4 regions of the Peribacillus sp. YIM B13481 genome follow, and region 4 is predicted to be linked to each of the others. Evidence: riboswitches for the same ligand, from Rfam matches in the RefSeq annotation. Region 4 holds a riboswitch; each other region holds the start of a gene.
What was found. Region 4 has a riboswitch for thiamine pyrophosphate ahead of tenA (thiaminase II). Riboswitches for the same ligand answer to the same signal wherever they lie in the genome.
Positions count from the first base shown of each region.

Region 1: another riboswitch for thiamine pyrophosphate. It lies ahead of thiT (energy-coupled thiamine transporter ThiT); the one in region 4 lies ahead of tenA (thiaminase II).
Region 2: another riboswitch for thiamine pyrophosphate. It lies ahead of ACFX4X_RS02600 (ABC transporter substrate-binding protein); the one in region 4 lies ahead of tenA (thiaminase II).
Region 3: another riboswitch for thiamine pyrophosphate. It lies ahead of thiC (phosphomethylpyrimidine synthase ThiC); the one in region 4 lies ahead of tenA (thiaminase II).

Region 1 is NZ_JBHZPE010000006.1:98,342-102,524, reverse strand. It holds gene ACFX4X_RS06350 (transglycosylase domain-containing protein) at 1-1,082, opposite strand, end outside; gene ACFX4X_RS06345 (universal stress protein) at 1,382-1,909, shown strand; gene thiT (energy-coupled thiamine transporter ThiT) at 1,994-2,575, opposite strand; TPP riboswitch at 2,682-2,783, opposite strand; gene ACFX4X_RS06335 (cation diffusion facilitator family transporter) at 3,019-3,906, shown strand; gene ACFX4X_RS06330 (histidine kinase N-terminal domain-containing protein) at 4,141-4,183, shown strand, end outside.
Region 2 is NZ_JBHZPE010000002.1:227,791-231,973, forward strand. It holds gene ACFX4X_RS02590 (ABC transporter permease) at 1-165, opposite strand, end outside; gene ACFX4X_RS02595 (thiamine-binding protein) at 162-446, opposite strand; gene ACFX4X_RS02600 (ABC transporter substrate-binding protein) at 458-1,462, opposite strand; TPP riboswitch at 1,597-1,706, opposite strand; gene ACFX4X_RS02605 (protein-glutamine gamma-glutamyltransferase) at 1,975-2,802, shown strand; gene rarD (EamA family transporter RarD) at 2,893-3,822, opposite strand; gene ACFX4X_RS02615 (amidohydrolase) at 3,897-4,183, opposite strand, start outside.
Region 3 is NZ_JBHZPE010000022.1:51,654-55,836, forward strand. It holds gene thiC (phosphomethylpyrimidine synthase ThiC) at 29-1,810, opposite strand; TPP riboswitch at 1,946-2,060, opposite strand; gene ACFX4X_RS14095 (HAD family hydrolase) at 2,176-2,964, opposite strand; gene ACFX4X_RS14100 (histidine phosphatase family protein) at 3,140-3,673, opposite strand; gene ACFX4X_RS14105 (PdaC/SigV domain-containing protein) at 3,776-4,183, shown strand, end outside.
Region 4 is NZ_JBHZPE010000026.1:13,370-17,552, forward strand. It holds gene ACFX4X_RS15295 (ABC transporter ATP-binding protein) at 1-759, opposite strand, end outside; gene ACFX4X_RS15300 (ECF transporter S component) at 772-1,356, opposite strand; gene tenA (thiaminase II) at 1,370-2,053, opposite strand; TPP riboswitch at 2,190-2,317, opposite strand; gene ACFX4X_RS15310 (NADH:flavin oxidoreductase) at 2,955-3,995, opposite strand; gene ACFX4X_RS15315 (SDR family NAD(P)-dependent oxidoreductase) at 4,153-4,183, opposite strand, start outside.

The DNA of each region.
Region 1 (4,183 bases), on a different contig from region 4:
TATCCCATAAATTGATGCTTTCCTCTCCCACCGACAATTGCCCTTATCCCTCCTGTTTTAGGATCAAGGAGGACTGATCCACTTTGAACCATTTCTCCTGTACTCGTTCCAACTGGAAAATTGGCTTCATTCGCATACACGGATTCTGTAGCCTGCTGCATGGATTGGTCCAGTGTCGTGTATATTTTATAGCCCTTTGAAAGCAGGTCCTCAAGCTTTATTCCATATTTGCTTGATGCTTCCGATAAAACATGATCCACATAATAAGGGTACTTCCCTTTTAATGGATCGGTTTCCTTCTCCCCCATGAGAAGTGTCACTGTATCTTTTTTTGCAGCCGCTGCTTCATCCTTCGTCAAATAACCATGTTCCGCCATTTTAGAAAGAACCAAATTACGCCGCTTCACTGCCCCGTCTAAGTTCTTATATGGATCAAGTTTGGATGGCAAGTTAATGACACCTGCCAGCAAGGCTCCCTCGGCAACGGTCAATTCAGAGACCTCTTTGGAAAAGTAAATATTTGCGGCCTTTTTAATTCCCCATGCCCCATGGCCAAAATAAACTTGATTCAAATACATATCCAGAATTTCATCTTTTGTATATTTATCTTCAACTTCCTGGGCCAGAAAAAACTCTTCAATCTTCCTCTTCAGTGTTCGATTCGACTCCAGCATCGTAATCTTCACAAGCTGCTGGGTAAGTGTGCTCCCTCCTTCAACAACACTTCCGGCCTTCGCATTTTTAATCAGCGCTCGCAAAATCCCTTGATAATCTATGCCGTGATGTTCATAAAAACGGTGATCCTCAATGGAAACCACCGCTTGTTTCATATGTTCCGGTATTTCATCTATCGAAACACCTTCGGATTTATTTGCCGTGATCGTGCTGGCAAGATTTCCATCCCGATCATAGATTCCTGTTGGTTGCTGAAGAATATTTTGAAGATGGCTTATATCTGCAACCTGTCTGAAATAAAAAAGTGAACCGGCGCCTAAAACCACAATCACCAATATAATAATTAGACCTAATTTCACTAACCCTCTCATTTGTACCCCCATTTTCCAATCTGCGACATGTTTCATTAAAAATATTTTACCCCTTTTATTAAAGAAAACTCGTCGATTGACTAAAAGGCCTAAGCTAAGTCGCCTTTTCTTTAGCACTATACCCGGGTATCGGTTTCCTTGCCGATGATACCCCCTTCACCGAATGAAAAATAAGCCCGCCACTAATTGAAGGACCAGGATTTCATCCTACCATTTTTAATAATGACCGTATCTATCCTTTACCCGTAATTTGCGATCAATATACCGATTAATGGCGTGAAACCCTTAAAAAGTGGGTATAACACTTTAAATACTTATAAAAGGGGAGAGATGGCATGAAAAAAAATTTAAAACATATTGTCGTCGCTTTTGATGGAAATGAAGAAAGTAAACGTGCCGTGGAATATGGAGCAACATTGAAAAAGGCCTTTCCTGAGGCCGAGCTGACCGTAGTTCATGTCCTATTTGATAAGGTTGAGCAGCGTATCATGGGAAACGCCTCGGCGCCGGGGTTTGTACCGGCTGCTGGATTTTATGTGGATCCCGTCCAGACACACCCCGTCGTTGAAGTCGAACAACCAGAAATTCAAATGGTCAATGACACCCCTTCCGCCGTTGAGAGTAGTGTTCAGAACGCAGAAAGTAATACGTTGAGATTGCTAAGTGAATGTCAAGTCAAGGGGAAATTCGAGATATTGGAAGGACATGCGCCAGATAGCGTATGTGAATATGCGGCAAGAACTGCTGCCGACCTCATCGTTGTAGGCAATAGCGCTAAAAGCGGTTTGGAAAAATTCTTTCTTGGCAGTACAAGCAGCTCCATTGCGAAAAACGCACCCTGTTCGGTATTCATTGCAAAATGAGGATTGAGCCGTTTCGCCCTGTAAGACTCAATTTGCTTAATCTCCGAAAAAAGCCGAATTCTTTATAGAATCCGGCTTTTTTTGTTAATAGGCTTTTTTCAGTAATACACTTGAAGCAGCCGAATATAACATCATCACCACAAGGGCCGATAAAATAAAACTGATCAGCATATAAGTCCCATTATAAATGAATGAATAAATCACTACTGGCTGTCCTTTTGGAGCTGCAGAGCCAAAAAACACGATTCCGGATATGAAATGACACAGAAACCTCAGAAAACTGCCCAAAAACATGCCGCCAATCCCATACCACTTCGCTTTGGAACGCTTTTCCTCTTTATAGCTATTTACAAACTTATTCATGAATACACCGGATATCCCGACAACCGTAAAGGCAAGATAATAATCAATGAAGCCTTGAATCGGCGTGCTGATCCATGCTGTACCACTGACGATCTGCAAAAGCCCAAGTAACAATCCGGTTAACATACCACCTTTGATGCCCCACCGATATGCCATCAGAAAAATCGGTACCATGGCTATTGAAATCGAGCCTCCTTGCGGCCAGATTCTTGAAAAAATGAATCCAGAAACCAAATCCAGTAATAAAGCCAGTGAAGCAAAAATGGCAACCTCTGTCATGAATAACGTTTTATTTTTCATCATGTCTCTCCCTTCTCCAAAAATGAAAAGTGTCCATGAGTTCCCTCCCTGCCAGATTTTGCACAAACAAAAAAGCAACACCGGGGCGGTAGTGGATGCCCAGTATTGCTTGTATCCAAAACCACATCCCTACGCAAGTGTTAACTATCAGGTTCATAGGGTCTGAACTCAACCGTTCACTCTCAGCCTTTTGGCTCCCCTTGTGGAAGTATTTAATTTTCGATCCTCGGTTAGAATATACTACTAGTTTCTATAAAAGACAACTTAAAGAAAATGTCATATCATAAAAACTTACCACTCCCATATTTATGGGGGTATCCTTTCTTTTAACCAACTTCAATACACCTGCAATTAACCAGGTTAGATGGCTAAATGCAACAACTTTTCTATAGACTCACTAAGGTTTGTTTTGATATCTTTTAATTTACACCGGGGAGGGATTAGACATGGATAAACATTCGATTTCAGCTGAAAAAGGCGCATACATAAGCATTGCCGCTTACATATTCTTGTCTGCTCTTAAATTGTCATTCGGTTATTTCGGTGATTCTAAAGGGCTTTGGGCAGATGGTTTAAATAATACGACCGACATCATCGCTTCCATAGCCGTATTGATTGGTTTGAAAATTTCGAAGAGACCTCCTGATGATAATCATTCATATGGTCATTTACGGGCGGAAACCATAGCCTCGCTGGTAGCTGCCTTCATCATGATTACCGTGGGCATCCAGGTTGTTTACAGTGCTATAGAATCCTTCTTCCAGCAAGATTCAACAACCGTTCCAAATATGCCGACCGGTTATGTCGCTCTTTTCTCTGCAATCTTCATGTACGGAATCTACCGTTATAACTTAGCGTTAAGTAAAAAGATCAACAGCTCTTCCATCTACGCCGTTGCACAGGATAATCGTTCCGATGCCCTTGTCAGTGTTGGTGCTTTTATAGGAATCATCGGTACTAAGATGGGAATCCCTTGGCTGGATGCGATAGCTGCTGCTGTAGTAGGGATCATCATCTGCAAAACGGCCTGGGATATCTTCCGTGATGCATCCATCTCTTTAACCGATGGTTTCGACGAGCAGCTCCTGCAAAAGATCGGACAAACCATTATACTGACAGAAGGTGTTAAGGACATGAGTGAAATTAAAGCCCGTATGCACGGAAGTGAAATCCTGCTCGAAACTACCGTACATGTTAACCCTCTTTTGACCGTCATCCAAGGTCACGATATTACGGTTAAAATCGAAGAGAATCTTTTGAAGGAATATAACATCCAGCATGTGATCGTTCACATTGAACCATATGCATTTAATAAAAAAGGTAACCGTCATTAACTTTGCGGATACCTTTTTTTATTATTAAATCCTGCAATTCCTTTAATAAAACTGTGTCAAAAAAAGGTATTTATCGATTAATTGCCGAATATTTATCCAATTGACACATGTGTAAAAAACATTAATCTGTTATCATAAAAGCAAAATAATTATTTTAATATTTTGTATTTTATTCAAATAAATTAATTTCTGGGTCGAAAGTAAAATTCATTTTCCTACATTATGGAGGGCAAAATGGTATCTAATCGAGAAATGACCATTCACTTTTTATCTTCTC
Region 2 (4,183 bases), on a different contig from region 4:
AAAAAGATTACGGGACGACTCAATTCCTTCAATGAAAATGGCTGATGGAGCGGGAAGCAGCCATTTTTCAACCTTTAATAAGACTGTCATTGACTCCCATACTATCAGCAAACATAATAAAAGAAAGAAGGGAGCCCCCTTCTTCCAAATTCCCCTTTTGATCATGCCCGATATTTCTCCGTTAACGTATCCATCGTAATCCCGCTTGGCTGATATAGTATCTTCACTTGGGAAATGACATTCGGCGAGCCTAATTCAATCATTCTTACATTCATTTTTTCTATCACGGCAAAAAGCTCGGATAGCTCACCCTCCATTGTTGTTTCTAGCGGGTGAACCTCATACTTGACACCTGATTCATCAATGATCTTGATTGCTTCATCGACCATGGGGATGACATTTTCCCCTTTAGGAATGATTTGTATACTAATTAATGAATTGGCCATTGTATTTCCTCCTATTTTGGTAAAAATTCATTGGTAAATGCCTTTTCAGGATTGAAATCACCTTCAAGAAGCTTATTTTCCTTCATCCAATCACTATAATTCTTCCAGATTTCAAGCTTTTGTTCACCCCAACGCGGAGCATCATCCTGATACTTATCTGCAAGCCACTCCTGGCTTTTCTTCACTAGTTTTGGATCTAGATCAGGTGCAGACTTAATTAATATGTCCGCTGCATCATCAGGATTCTTAATTGCAAACTGGTACCCTTTCGAAGCTGCATGAACGAATGCTTTAACAGTCTCAGGATCCTCTTTTATCATCTTTTCATTTGTTGTCAAAACAGGCGTATAGTAATCCAGCTTATCAGAGTATTCGGTTAAGTAAACCATATTAAGCTTTTCATTCCGCAACTCAGCCTCGATACCTGTCCACCCATAATAAATCCAGGCGAAATCTATATCCCTTTTAACCGAAGTGAAAAAATCTGTGTCCCCTGTATTCACTATATCCACTTTATTTACATCGGCATTTTCTTTTTTCATAAGTGAATCAATAATGGCCTTTTCAACTGGAGACCCCCAGCCACCATACGTTTTCCCTTCAAAATCCTTGGGAGTTTTAATGTTTTTTGCCGCAGGTGAAGCGAATCCAGAGGTATTATGCTGGATGACAGCAGCTAGCGAAACAATCGGAACGCCTTGCACGCGGGCCTGCGTAATGCCCTCCTGGTAGCTCACGCCAAATTCAGATTTCCCTGAAGCCACAAGTTTATCAGCTCCAGCTTCGCCTGGCATGATAATTTCCACATCCAGACCTTGTTCTTTGAAATACCCTTTTTCCTTGGCTACATACAATCCTGTATGGTTTGTATTCGGTGTCCAATCAAGCACGACCGATACCTTTTTTAATTCTTTATTGCCTTCTTTTTTAGATGATTCTTCTTTTTCATTAGTTCCGCCTGCCCCACATCCAGCCAAAAGGAACAACGAAGTTAACAGTGGTAAGAATTTATTCAAACTATTATCCTCCTACACATCATATAAGATCCATATGCCGAAACCATAATGAGGCGCCAGGGTCCATTCCAATACCGGTAAAAAAACAAAAAACGCCCGAAGATGAATTCGGACGCTTAACATACAAAACAGAAAGTCAGTAATAATATGTTCCCTCCGCTGGCATCATCCAGATCAGGTTCAAAGAGTCAGCATCTAAAGGACGCAATCTCAGCCAGCAGTACTGGCCCCCCTACATTTCTCGCACATATGAACTTTTCTCTCCCATTATATCAATTCATGGGGAAAAAGGAATACTAATTTGCTTCTTCTCATTAATTGGAAAGGTTTCCCTTGCGTTAAAGGATATCTAGCAAAACATCATGCCATTCCAATCATTCTCGTTTACGTGCCTGACACGTTCAAAGAGTCATTTCCTTGCAGGTATTCATATAATGAGCATAACCTGTGGACATTTTTTGTGTACTGGTTTTATAAGCCCTTAATTTCAAAAGCAAAAGGTGGATATGATCATGATAAAGATTAATCACAAATTATTAGATGTCAGTCACATCCAACCAGGTATAGCATCTGCTAAATCGCTTGAAATTCTCCAATTGCTAGCGGAAGATTCTAACATTTTTGAATATCGGAGCTTTGGATACCTTAATTTCGATATACAACTGAGGCACCGAGTCATCGAGGCAGCTTTTGCGTTGGATAAAAGTGATGCAGAATTTTCCACACTTGAGGAATCGGCATCCAATAAACAATATTGGCGCCTTTCAAAGGATGGCACTTTTACCCTTCAGCCAGGGATTGCCCCTCATGTTGCACTCCTGGACATTTTCTTGAATGGAACGCTTTACGCTTTCGAATGCGGTACAGCGATAGTCGTCACTTTTTTAAAGGCCATTTTGGATTTAATCGGCCCTAGGAATTTCGACTATCTTTTTTCAAGCCTATTTCTATATGACTGGCGCCCTCCGAAGAATATGGCTCTTCATGTTCATCAAGGAACGGATTATTTACCAGGGGATTGCCTTTACTTCAAAAACCCTGATCACGATGAGGAAACACCTGAATGGCAAGGTGAGAATGCAATATTATTAGGAGAAGACCTCTTTTATGGCCACAGGATCGGGATTACCAATGCACAGGGTATCATCGATGAACTAAATAGCAATAGAAAGCCGAATGCCGCCATCTCAGCATTCCTGACAAAGCATATCATTAGCCTGGATAGTTCCTACTATAGACAATTCCAACCAACTATCTCCCGTGCAAAGCCCGTTCACGGTCTTGTCAGCCTATCTGATTTGATTGTTTCTGAAATAGGTCCGAGGATTTATCTTTCATGACTCAAGCAATTCTCCTGCCGTAAAACCGGTTTCTTTAAATATAGGCAAAAAAAATGCTTGGGGATGGAACCACCAAGCATTTTTTCTTATTCACGCACCGATGTTCCCTTTGCCTTTAAACCTGCGTGCACTTGCCTGACCCCATTTCGTAATGGATAGTGTATAAACAGCCAAGGCTGACCATATGAACAAAAAGGCTAAAAGATGCGCTTTTGTAAAACTTTCGTGATAGACGAATACCCCGATCAGTAAGGATAAGGTCGGAGCGATATACTGAAAAATCCCAAGCATCGATAACGGGATCTTCTCCGCCCCCTTTGCAAAATATAAAAGAGGCAAGGCCGTAACAATCCCACCGCCCACCAACAGCAAGCTTGTGCTTCCTGCTGTAAAGAATTGCATTTCTGATTGGTTCATCAAGTATATCAGGTAACCCAGGGCAAGAGGCGTTACCATCATCGTTTCGAGCGTCAGCCCGATCGCCGATTCGGCTTTGATCATTTTTTTTGCCAGGCCGTATAATCCAAAGGTCATGGCCAAAACAAGAGAGACCCACGGGATCGTACCGAAATGAATGCCTAGGATCAAGACCCCGATTCCTGCAAGCAGGAACGACATGATCTGTGCCCCGCTCAATTTTTCTTTTAAAACTATCACTCCCAATAGTACACTGACTAGCGGATTGATATAATATCCAAGGCTCGTGTCAAGGATCCGTCCTGAGTTAACGGCCCAGATGAACACTCCCCAATTAGCTGTAACGAGCAGTGAGGCCGTTAGTAACGCCGCAAAGAGTTTGGGATTTCCCAATATGTTTTTGACATAATCAAGAAACGCTTGTCGTTTTTTCATGAACATCAATAAAACCAGCATGAAGACGAAAGACCATAATACCCTCTGAGCCAAGATTTCTGTAGCTCCGACTCCCTGAAGGAACTTCCAGTAAATTGGCACGACTCCCCACATCATATAAGAAAGGGCTGCATAGATCGCCCCTTCTTTTTGTTCATCCACTTTCATAACCTGCCTTCTTTCCATTAATTCCTTTATCGAATTCTAACTATTTTGCGTATCCATTTCTTTTTTTGCAACTGTTATTTTTTATCATACATGATTCTGTCATCTATGACCGTCATGACCGCCTCAACTTTCAGGAGATCATCCGGCACAACAGCAAAGACATCCAGATTAAACACGGTAAAATCTGCATCGTACCCTTTGATGATCTGACCGCGGCGTTTTTCCTGGCCGATAGCTGCAGCACTCCCTTTTGTATAAAGTGCGAAGGCATCATGAACGGAGAGCCTTTCATCCAAGCCATATACGGTACTGTCCTCACTGTTGATTTTCGTCCTTGTGACAGCAGCATGGATGCCCAAAA
Region 3 (4,183 bases), on a different contig from region 4:
ATTCATCGAATTCTCCCTTTCGTCCGAATCATTGATAGATTTCTCCGTCCGTTTTCCTAAATTCATTCGCTTTTTCTTTAAGCCCTTCATCGATTACCGACTCAAAACCCAGGCCCTTTTCTTTTGCCAAATCACGGATGTCCTGGGAGATTCTCATACTGCAGAATTTAGGTCCGCACATTGAACAGAAATGGGCTGTTTTGGCACCTTCAGCCGGAAGAGTTTCGTCGTGATATTCAACCGCCCTTTCAGGGTCGAGAGAAAGATTGAACTGATCTCTCCAACGAAATTCGAATCTAGCCTTCGAAAGGGCATCATCCCGTTTTTGTGCATCCTTATGGCCCTTTGCAAGGTCAGCTGCGTGGGCTGCAATTTTATAAGTAATGACCCCTACTCGAACATCCTCTTTATTCGGAAGTCCCAAATGCTCTTTCGGTGTCACATAACATAACATGGCAGTTCCAAACCATCCAATCATTGCAGCACCAATCGCAGAAGTAATATGATCGTATCCAGGAGCTATATCCGTTGTTAAAGGTCCTAAGGTATAGAATGGAGCTTCTTGACAGACTTCCAGCTGCTTATCCATATTTTCTTTAATCAAATGCATCGGTACGTGACCGGGTCCTTCCACCATGACTTGAACATCGTGCTTCCAAGCAATCTTCGTCAGTTCCCCCAGTGTTTCCAATTCAGCAAATTGCGCCTCATCGTTTGCATCTGCAATGGATCCAGGACGGAGGCCGTCACCTAATGAGAAAGAAACATCATATGCCTTCATGATTTCACAAATCTCTTCAAAGTGAGTATAGAGGAAGCTTTCTTGGTGGTGGGCCAAGCACCATTGTGCCATGATGGACCCCCCTCGTGAAACAATTCCCGTAACTCGCTTTGCTGTTAAAGGGATGTACCGCAAAAGCACACCAGCGTGTATGGTGAAGTAATCGACACCTTGCTCGGCCTGCTCGATTAATGTATCCCGAAAAACTTCCCAATTTAAATCTTCCGCGACTCCATTCACTTTTTCCAATGCTTGATATATTGGAACCGTCCCAACTGGCACTGGTGAATTCCTGATAATCCATTCCCGGGTCGTGTGAATATTCTTTCCGGTGGATAAATCCATTATGTTGTCGGCTCCCCAACGTGTAGCCCAAGTCATTTTCTCCACTTCATCTTCGATCGATGAACTAACAGCTGAGTTTCCTATATTCGCATTTATTTTCACATGAAAATTACGTCCGATGATCATTGGCTCACTTTCAGGATGGTTAATATTTGCCGGAATGATCGCCCTACCGCTAGCTACCTCTTCTCTTACAAACTCAGGGGCAACATTTTCCCTGATTGAAATGAACTCCATTTCTGGGGTGATGATACCTTTACGGGCATAATGAAGCTGGGTTACGTTTTTCCCTTTCATTGCGCGCAATGGCTTTCTTTTCAATCCCGGAAAAATTTCAGCTTTGGATTGTGACTCCACTTTTTTATACCCATTATCTTCGGGTTTTATTTCACGTCCTTCATACTCTTCAACGTCTTCACGTTCCAAGACCCAATTGCGTCTAATCGGGGCAAGGCCTTTATGAATATCAATGGGATATTCTGAATCCGTATATGAACCGCTTGTGTCATAAACCCGCAAAGGCGGATTCTCCTCTTCGCCGAATGCACCTGTAGTGGGACTTAGTTTAATTTCACGCATAGGTACTTTAATATCAGGTCTCGATCCCTCAACATACACTTTTTTACTCCCGGCAAAACTGGACATAATTGAAACGTTCATGTCATTTACTGAATTACTCATCATGATTTCATTTCTCCTTTTTAAGTTCATTTAAAAAGGACAAAATCCAATCCATTTCGCACGAAAAAACCGGATCTCATATTTAAGACCCGGCTAACGTTAGTATGACTACAGAAATGACCAAATGAAATGTCATTGTTTAGTAGATTCTAACTTCCCCACGCTGGTATGAACCAGATCAGGTCCTGAGGGTTAAGAAGCATAAGCGCTTCTCTCTCAGCCCAACTGTTATTGGACACCCCTAGTCTGAATAATTTAATTGATTACAGGGTAACTATATATCACCCTTTTCATTCTGTATATAATTTGAAAGTCCTAATACTTTAGGTCACTCTCTCCAAATTCGTTACTTGGAGAAGGATCACCAATTAATTTTCCAGGCTCTCAAGGATTGGGAAAAGCTCCTCTAAATGCTTGATTTCATAGGTTGGAAGCACTTCATTCCGTTCCTTATCATGGCGATTTATCCAAACCGACTTTATACCTACCCGTGATGCTCCAAGGATATCCGTCATTAAATTATCGCCGACCATCAATACTTCATCCTTATCAAGTTCCATGATCTCCAAAGCATGCTCAAAAATGGAGGCATCCGGTTTACCTCGTCCAAAAGCTCCAGAAATGACGATTTGATCGAAATAAGGAACTAGTTCAGGTGTAATTTCAAGTTTAGTATTTTGGAGTTCAGGAGAACCGTTTGTCAACAATAGCATTTTGTACTTCCCTTTTAATTCATCTAACACACGGAATGATTCTTCATAAATAAATGGCTTTTTACGTCTCTCTGCAGGGAAACGTTCTGCCAGTTCGAGCCCAAATGCCGGGTCATCGATCCCTAATGCCTTCAAGCCTCTCGTCCATGCTTCTTTCCGATAATTTGGTGCAATCACGGCCATCTTCCGGAATTCATCATGATCATCCTGAAAATTTCCCCACAGTCCTTCAAATGGGTTGATTCCGATCATTTGTGTAAATCCATAGGTATCGTAAGAAGAATAAAGCTCACGCGCTTCCTTCCGAACCGCTTCTTCAAACTCGTCGACATTTAAATCATATTTCTCCTTAGCCACTTCACATGTGGCCACAAAAGCCTCTTTTACACTTTTCTGATCCCATAGTAATGTATCATCTAAATCAAAAAAAACTGCCTTCACCAAATTGTCCAACCTCTTTCCCTATTATTGAATTCGTAAAAATTACACTATTACAATAATAAACCACAACCAACGGAAAAAGAATAACTAATCGGAAAAGGCCTGCATCTTTCTTAAGCAAAATGTTCAATATACCAGACTTACCTTCTATGGCGGGAAACCCTATATTTTTGACTTATCATCTTTCGAATACATACAGCTTTCCATTACCGGCAATCTTGAATTTTGGACCGGTGAACCCCCGTCGGATCAGCTCTTTCCTCATATAAACCATTAGGGCGGCATGACTCACGATCAGAACATCCCTTTCCCCCTTTGCAAAAACTTCATCCAATACTTTATTGATCCTTCGTTCGGCGATCTTAATTTCCGCCCTTGTCTCCTTGTTGAACAGCGAGCAGCAGCGAATCCAGATGGCCCAAAGGATGAACGGCAGCTTCACCTTCCCTTTGAGAGGGGGAGAAGGTATTTCCCGCAGCTCCTCCATCCGATGAACCGTACCTGGATAAATATGTTCCGCTGTCTTGACAGCTCTCGACATATCACTGCAATAACATTCCTGCCATTCCTCCACGCCAAGTAAAGTCGTTCCATAAATAATATCCGCTGCATCATAGTCCACAAACCATTGCTTCATATCATCCGCCGTCACAGATTTCCCAGTAGGGAATTCATGTGCCACCTTAAAATGCCGTACTAAACCAATTTTCATTTCTTTCTCCTCTTTAGCTTTTGAATTATAAAATTAACTTTCTATTTGATCCACCAACTTATATAATAGGTAATGTAAAAATTATACAAAGGTGGTAATTGAATGCTATCCAAGAATTTCACTAAGATTTTCCTTGCTGTCGCATTAACTTTTACATGCATCTCTTTTTTACTGATAAAAATCGACTTTGTCTCCGCAGCCACTACAGAAAACGCAACGGTAAACACGAAGAATTCCCCTTTATCTGTTAGAAGTGGTCCCGGCACCAGCTATAAAAAAGTAGGATCGTTGGAGAAAGGGAAAGCCGTAACCGTTTATTCGAAAACAAAATCCGGCTGGTCGGAAATTCGGTACAATGGAAAAAAAGCCTATGTATCTACTAAATATTTAAAATTTAGCAATGTGAAGATAACCAAGAAAAAGTATAAAAATATTAGTGACTTGTCGTATCCGCAAGTATCAGGACTAAAAAATAAAGCAGCTCAGGATAAAATTAATCAGGTGTTAACT
Region 4 (4,183 bases):
TGCAAATTGTTGTTCCCGAATGGGGGCATTCTCTTGTATATATTCATCCCAAACACCAGGGAACCAAATTCCATGTTCTTTCATTTCCTTTTTATATAGTGAAAGAATGGTATCTCTTGGACCATCAGCCATGATTTCACCTTCACCGTTAAAAAGCACGATTCGTTCGATGAATTCTAAAACATGGTCGATTTTATGCTCGACGATAATTACCGTTTTGTCTCGACCGACTTCCTTCAACAAACCCCAGATTTCTTTAGTTCCTTCCGGATCAAGCATGGCGGTTGGTTCATCTAAAAATATCACTTCCGGTTCAAGGGCCAATACTGAAGCGATTGCCAGACGCTGTTTCATCCCGCCTGATAATGTTTCTATACTTGTATGGCCTAGGTTCAATCCTACTTTACGAATATGATTTTGGATTTTCTCATTCATTTCTTCTTTAGGGACGGAAAGGTTCTCAAGGACGAAGGCAATTTCCTCATCAGCAAATGGCATGCAAAACTGACTATCAGGGTCTTGAAAAACATATCCCCATGAAGAAGCGCATTTCAATTTCTCCGCTTTCATCGGGACTTCGATGGAATTCGGAATCAATCCGCTTAACACTTGCAAAAGAGTCGACTTACCACATCCTGATGGTCCCAACAATAGAACTTTTTCACCTTTATCAATCGAGACTGATAGGTCCTTGAAAATCAAAGACCCATCACCTGGAAATTTCATTCTTAACTTCTCAACAGAAACGATTGGTTTCATGGCCATCAACCTCTACTTTTGGTCCAGTTCTGCATAATCTTTACTTGAAACGGGACGAACTAGATTAGTTACTCCTGTTGCTTCCAGGACTTTAACTAGATAAAAAGCAGTTACACCTGCAAAGAATATGGAACCCACAAACCTCGCTATCATGAATAACGATAAATTCCAAAGAGTGAGAGCACCTATTTCCCCGTAGGCAAAATCCATTAATACTGATGCAAGGCAGGAAGCTATCGCAGCTAAAACGGCCACCGGCATATTGAATTTTTTATATTTGAACGCCATGAATACCAGTTCAGCGAACAAACCTTGGACCACCCCATATAAGAGTACGGACAGCCCCCATGGTGAACCTAGAAAGAATTCACCTGAAGCTGCAGCTATCTCTGCCAGAAGTGCCACACCCGGTTTCCGTAAAATCAAAAAGGCGACGGGGCCAGCTATAAACCACATTCCATAAATAAGTTGATCTAGATGTAATCCTAATGGTTTAACGGAATAATAAATCGAACCCCAAAGGATATAAACGATTCCAAATGCTACGGCAATCACGATCGTGACTAATATATCCGTTAATTTCAATCCTTTTTTCATATTTCAATCTCCTTTATACTTCTAGTGTTTCCTTATGCACAGGCCATGTCTCTAAACGATAAGCCATTTCCCAAAATGAGTACTCATATTGGCTGCTAAGGATAAAATGCTCCTTCATTCTTTCCTTATCTTCATCTGTTACCTTTTCAGCAATCTCATCAAGCCTCGCAATTTGTTCTTCTACCAAAGAGCGGAACCACTCTCCGCCGTAAGCCGCTATCCATTCTTGATAAATCGGCTCTTCCGGTTTACACTCTTGCAGCTTTTCACCTATTTCATAATACAGCCAATAACATGGCAAGATAGCCGCAATAACGTCACCTAAATGTCCAGAATATGCCGCACGATACATATGGGAAGTGTAAGCATAGGCAGTCGGGGCAGGTTTGAAATTTTCCCGTTCTTCTTTGGTGATGCCTAATCTCTCAGAAAAATTTTCATGAAGCTTCAACTCCGCTTCATATGTTCCCTGTGCGTGGCCGGCAAGCCTGCTTGTTGTATGTAAATCTGTAGCCTTGACTGCTCCTAAAGCTTGAACTCTAGCAAAATGAGATAAATAATAGGCATCCTGCTTGACATAAAAACGAAAACACTCTATTGGCAATGTGCCATCTCCTATTCCTGCAACAAACGGGTGATTAAAGCTAGCTTCCCAAATATGATCAACTTCCTGGCGGATTTCCTCTGAAAACTTCATGTCCATTACCTCCAAATTCTATTTTTTTATGAATGATACGGATAAAAGCCTTTTATAACCCCTTTTTTTTGCAAATAAAAAACCACTTTCTTTAACGTAAAGAAAGTGGTTGTACTTGAAAAAATACAGAAACGTATTGTCCCAGACCCCACTTCCCTACGCTGGTATAAACCAGATCAGGTTCTAAGGGTCTTAAAGTCATACTTTAATCTCAGCTTCTCAGGTAAAATCAGTTTTACCTATAAAGCACCCCTAGTGGTACAAATTGTATATATATTTCATTTGCCTTTATATTAACACGATAAATCCAATTGTCAAACGTATTAGAAAAGTTTTCAATCAAAGATGTTCATTATTAATCTTTTGGATTACTAGTCTTTCAATCTTCTAATACGTTAAGGATGAAGAAAAGAGGATGCCGCAGCCCCCCCATTCTCTATGGAATAATAAGATACTCTTATCCTCTTTTTTTAAGGCTGTTTTCACATACTTTGTTGCTATTTACCAGGTAGTGAGTTGTGGTTGATTTCCCCTCCAGATGCTCGCTTTCCGCGGGGCGGGCGGTGAGCCTCCTCGGCGTAAACGCCTGTGGGGTCTCACGTGTCCTGCTGCTCCCGCAGGAGTCTCGCACTTCTGCTCCAATCAACCTTAAATAGTTTCGTTTTAAAAACAACAATCTTTACGAAAAGAGCCTTTTTTAAAGACAGACATAACAAAATATTAAACATCAAAGTATTGGATAGATTGGATCTACTTAATTTGAATTCATAGTTTTTCGTCTACAATCCCTACAACTTTATCGCTGTCATGAATCTCCATATGCTTCGCTGTGCGGCAATCGTACAGCACTTTTATCCATAAACTCCAGAATGTATCTTGTGTTAACTAATCAAACGGAGGCTTAATGAAGTGTTCTCACTGACTCAGATGTAAAGGGAACCAATTCTGCTGTTCGGCCGTCACGAATCTTGTTTACCCAAGCAGGATCAACCATTAATGCCCGACCCACGGCTACCAGATCAAATTCTTCACGTTCAAGCCTTTCGATTAACCCGTCGATCTTGGTATTTTTGGCACTCTTTCCTTCCGTAAAGTGACTCGTAAAATCGTTATCCAGACCGACTGATCCAACCGTAATCGTCGGTTTACCCGTCAGCTTTTTTGTCCATCCGGCGAGATTCAGATTGGAGCCTTCGAACTCAGGCTCCCAGAAACGGCGGGTCGAGCAGTGGAAAATATCGACGCCCGCATCGGAAAGTGGCGTCAGGAACCGTTCCAGCAGCACCGGCGTTGCTGCCAGTTTCGCTGTAAAATCCGTCTGCTTCCATTGCGAGAACCGCAGCACAATCGGGAATTCCGGTCCGACGGCACGGCGGCAAGCTTCGATGACTTCGACCGCGAAGCGGGTGCGGGCAACCATGTCGCCGCCATAGCTGTCGGTACGCGGGTTCGTTTTCTCCCAGAAGAATTGGTCGATCAAATATCCATGCGCACCGTGAAGCTCAATGCCGTCGAACCCAAGCCGCTTGGCTTCGAATGCTGCCTGCGCAAAGGCTTGAACGATTGCGGCGATATCCAATTCCGAATAATCGCCAACATGGCCTCGCGCACCCATATGCCAAATCTGCGGAATAATCCGTCCGCCTACTTCGTGTACAGCAGCCACGACGTTTGCCCAACCGTTTAATGCAGCTTCGCCATAGAAATGCGGTACATTGGCTTGATTGGACGAATCCGAATGATTAATCACCGTACCTTCTGTCACGATAAGTCCAACGCCATTTTCAGCCCTGCGGCGATAATAGGCGGCCACATCAGGACCAGGCACTCCTTCAGGAGAAAATTGTCTCGTCATCGGTGCCATCACTATACGATTTGCCAGGGTCGTATTTCCGAATGCGAATGGTTTAAACAAGTTTTGAATAGATTGAGAATAATTCATAATTGACCTCCAAATAATTGAAATAGTGTTGTAGAATATATCCGCAACAGATTAGTAATTGCGTTCTTTGCTGAGAGCATCGTTCGGATAAGTTGGGAGCCCTTGGCTGGGTTGTCAGGCCGTAATCAACAGCCAATCCTGGCCGCCCTCCATAAGGTCAATCCCCCGTTCTGTCCTGCATGGATCTG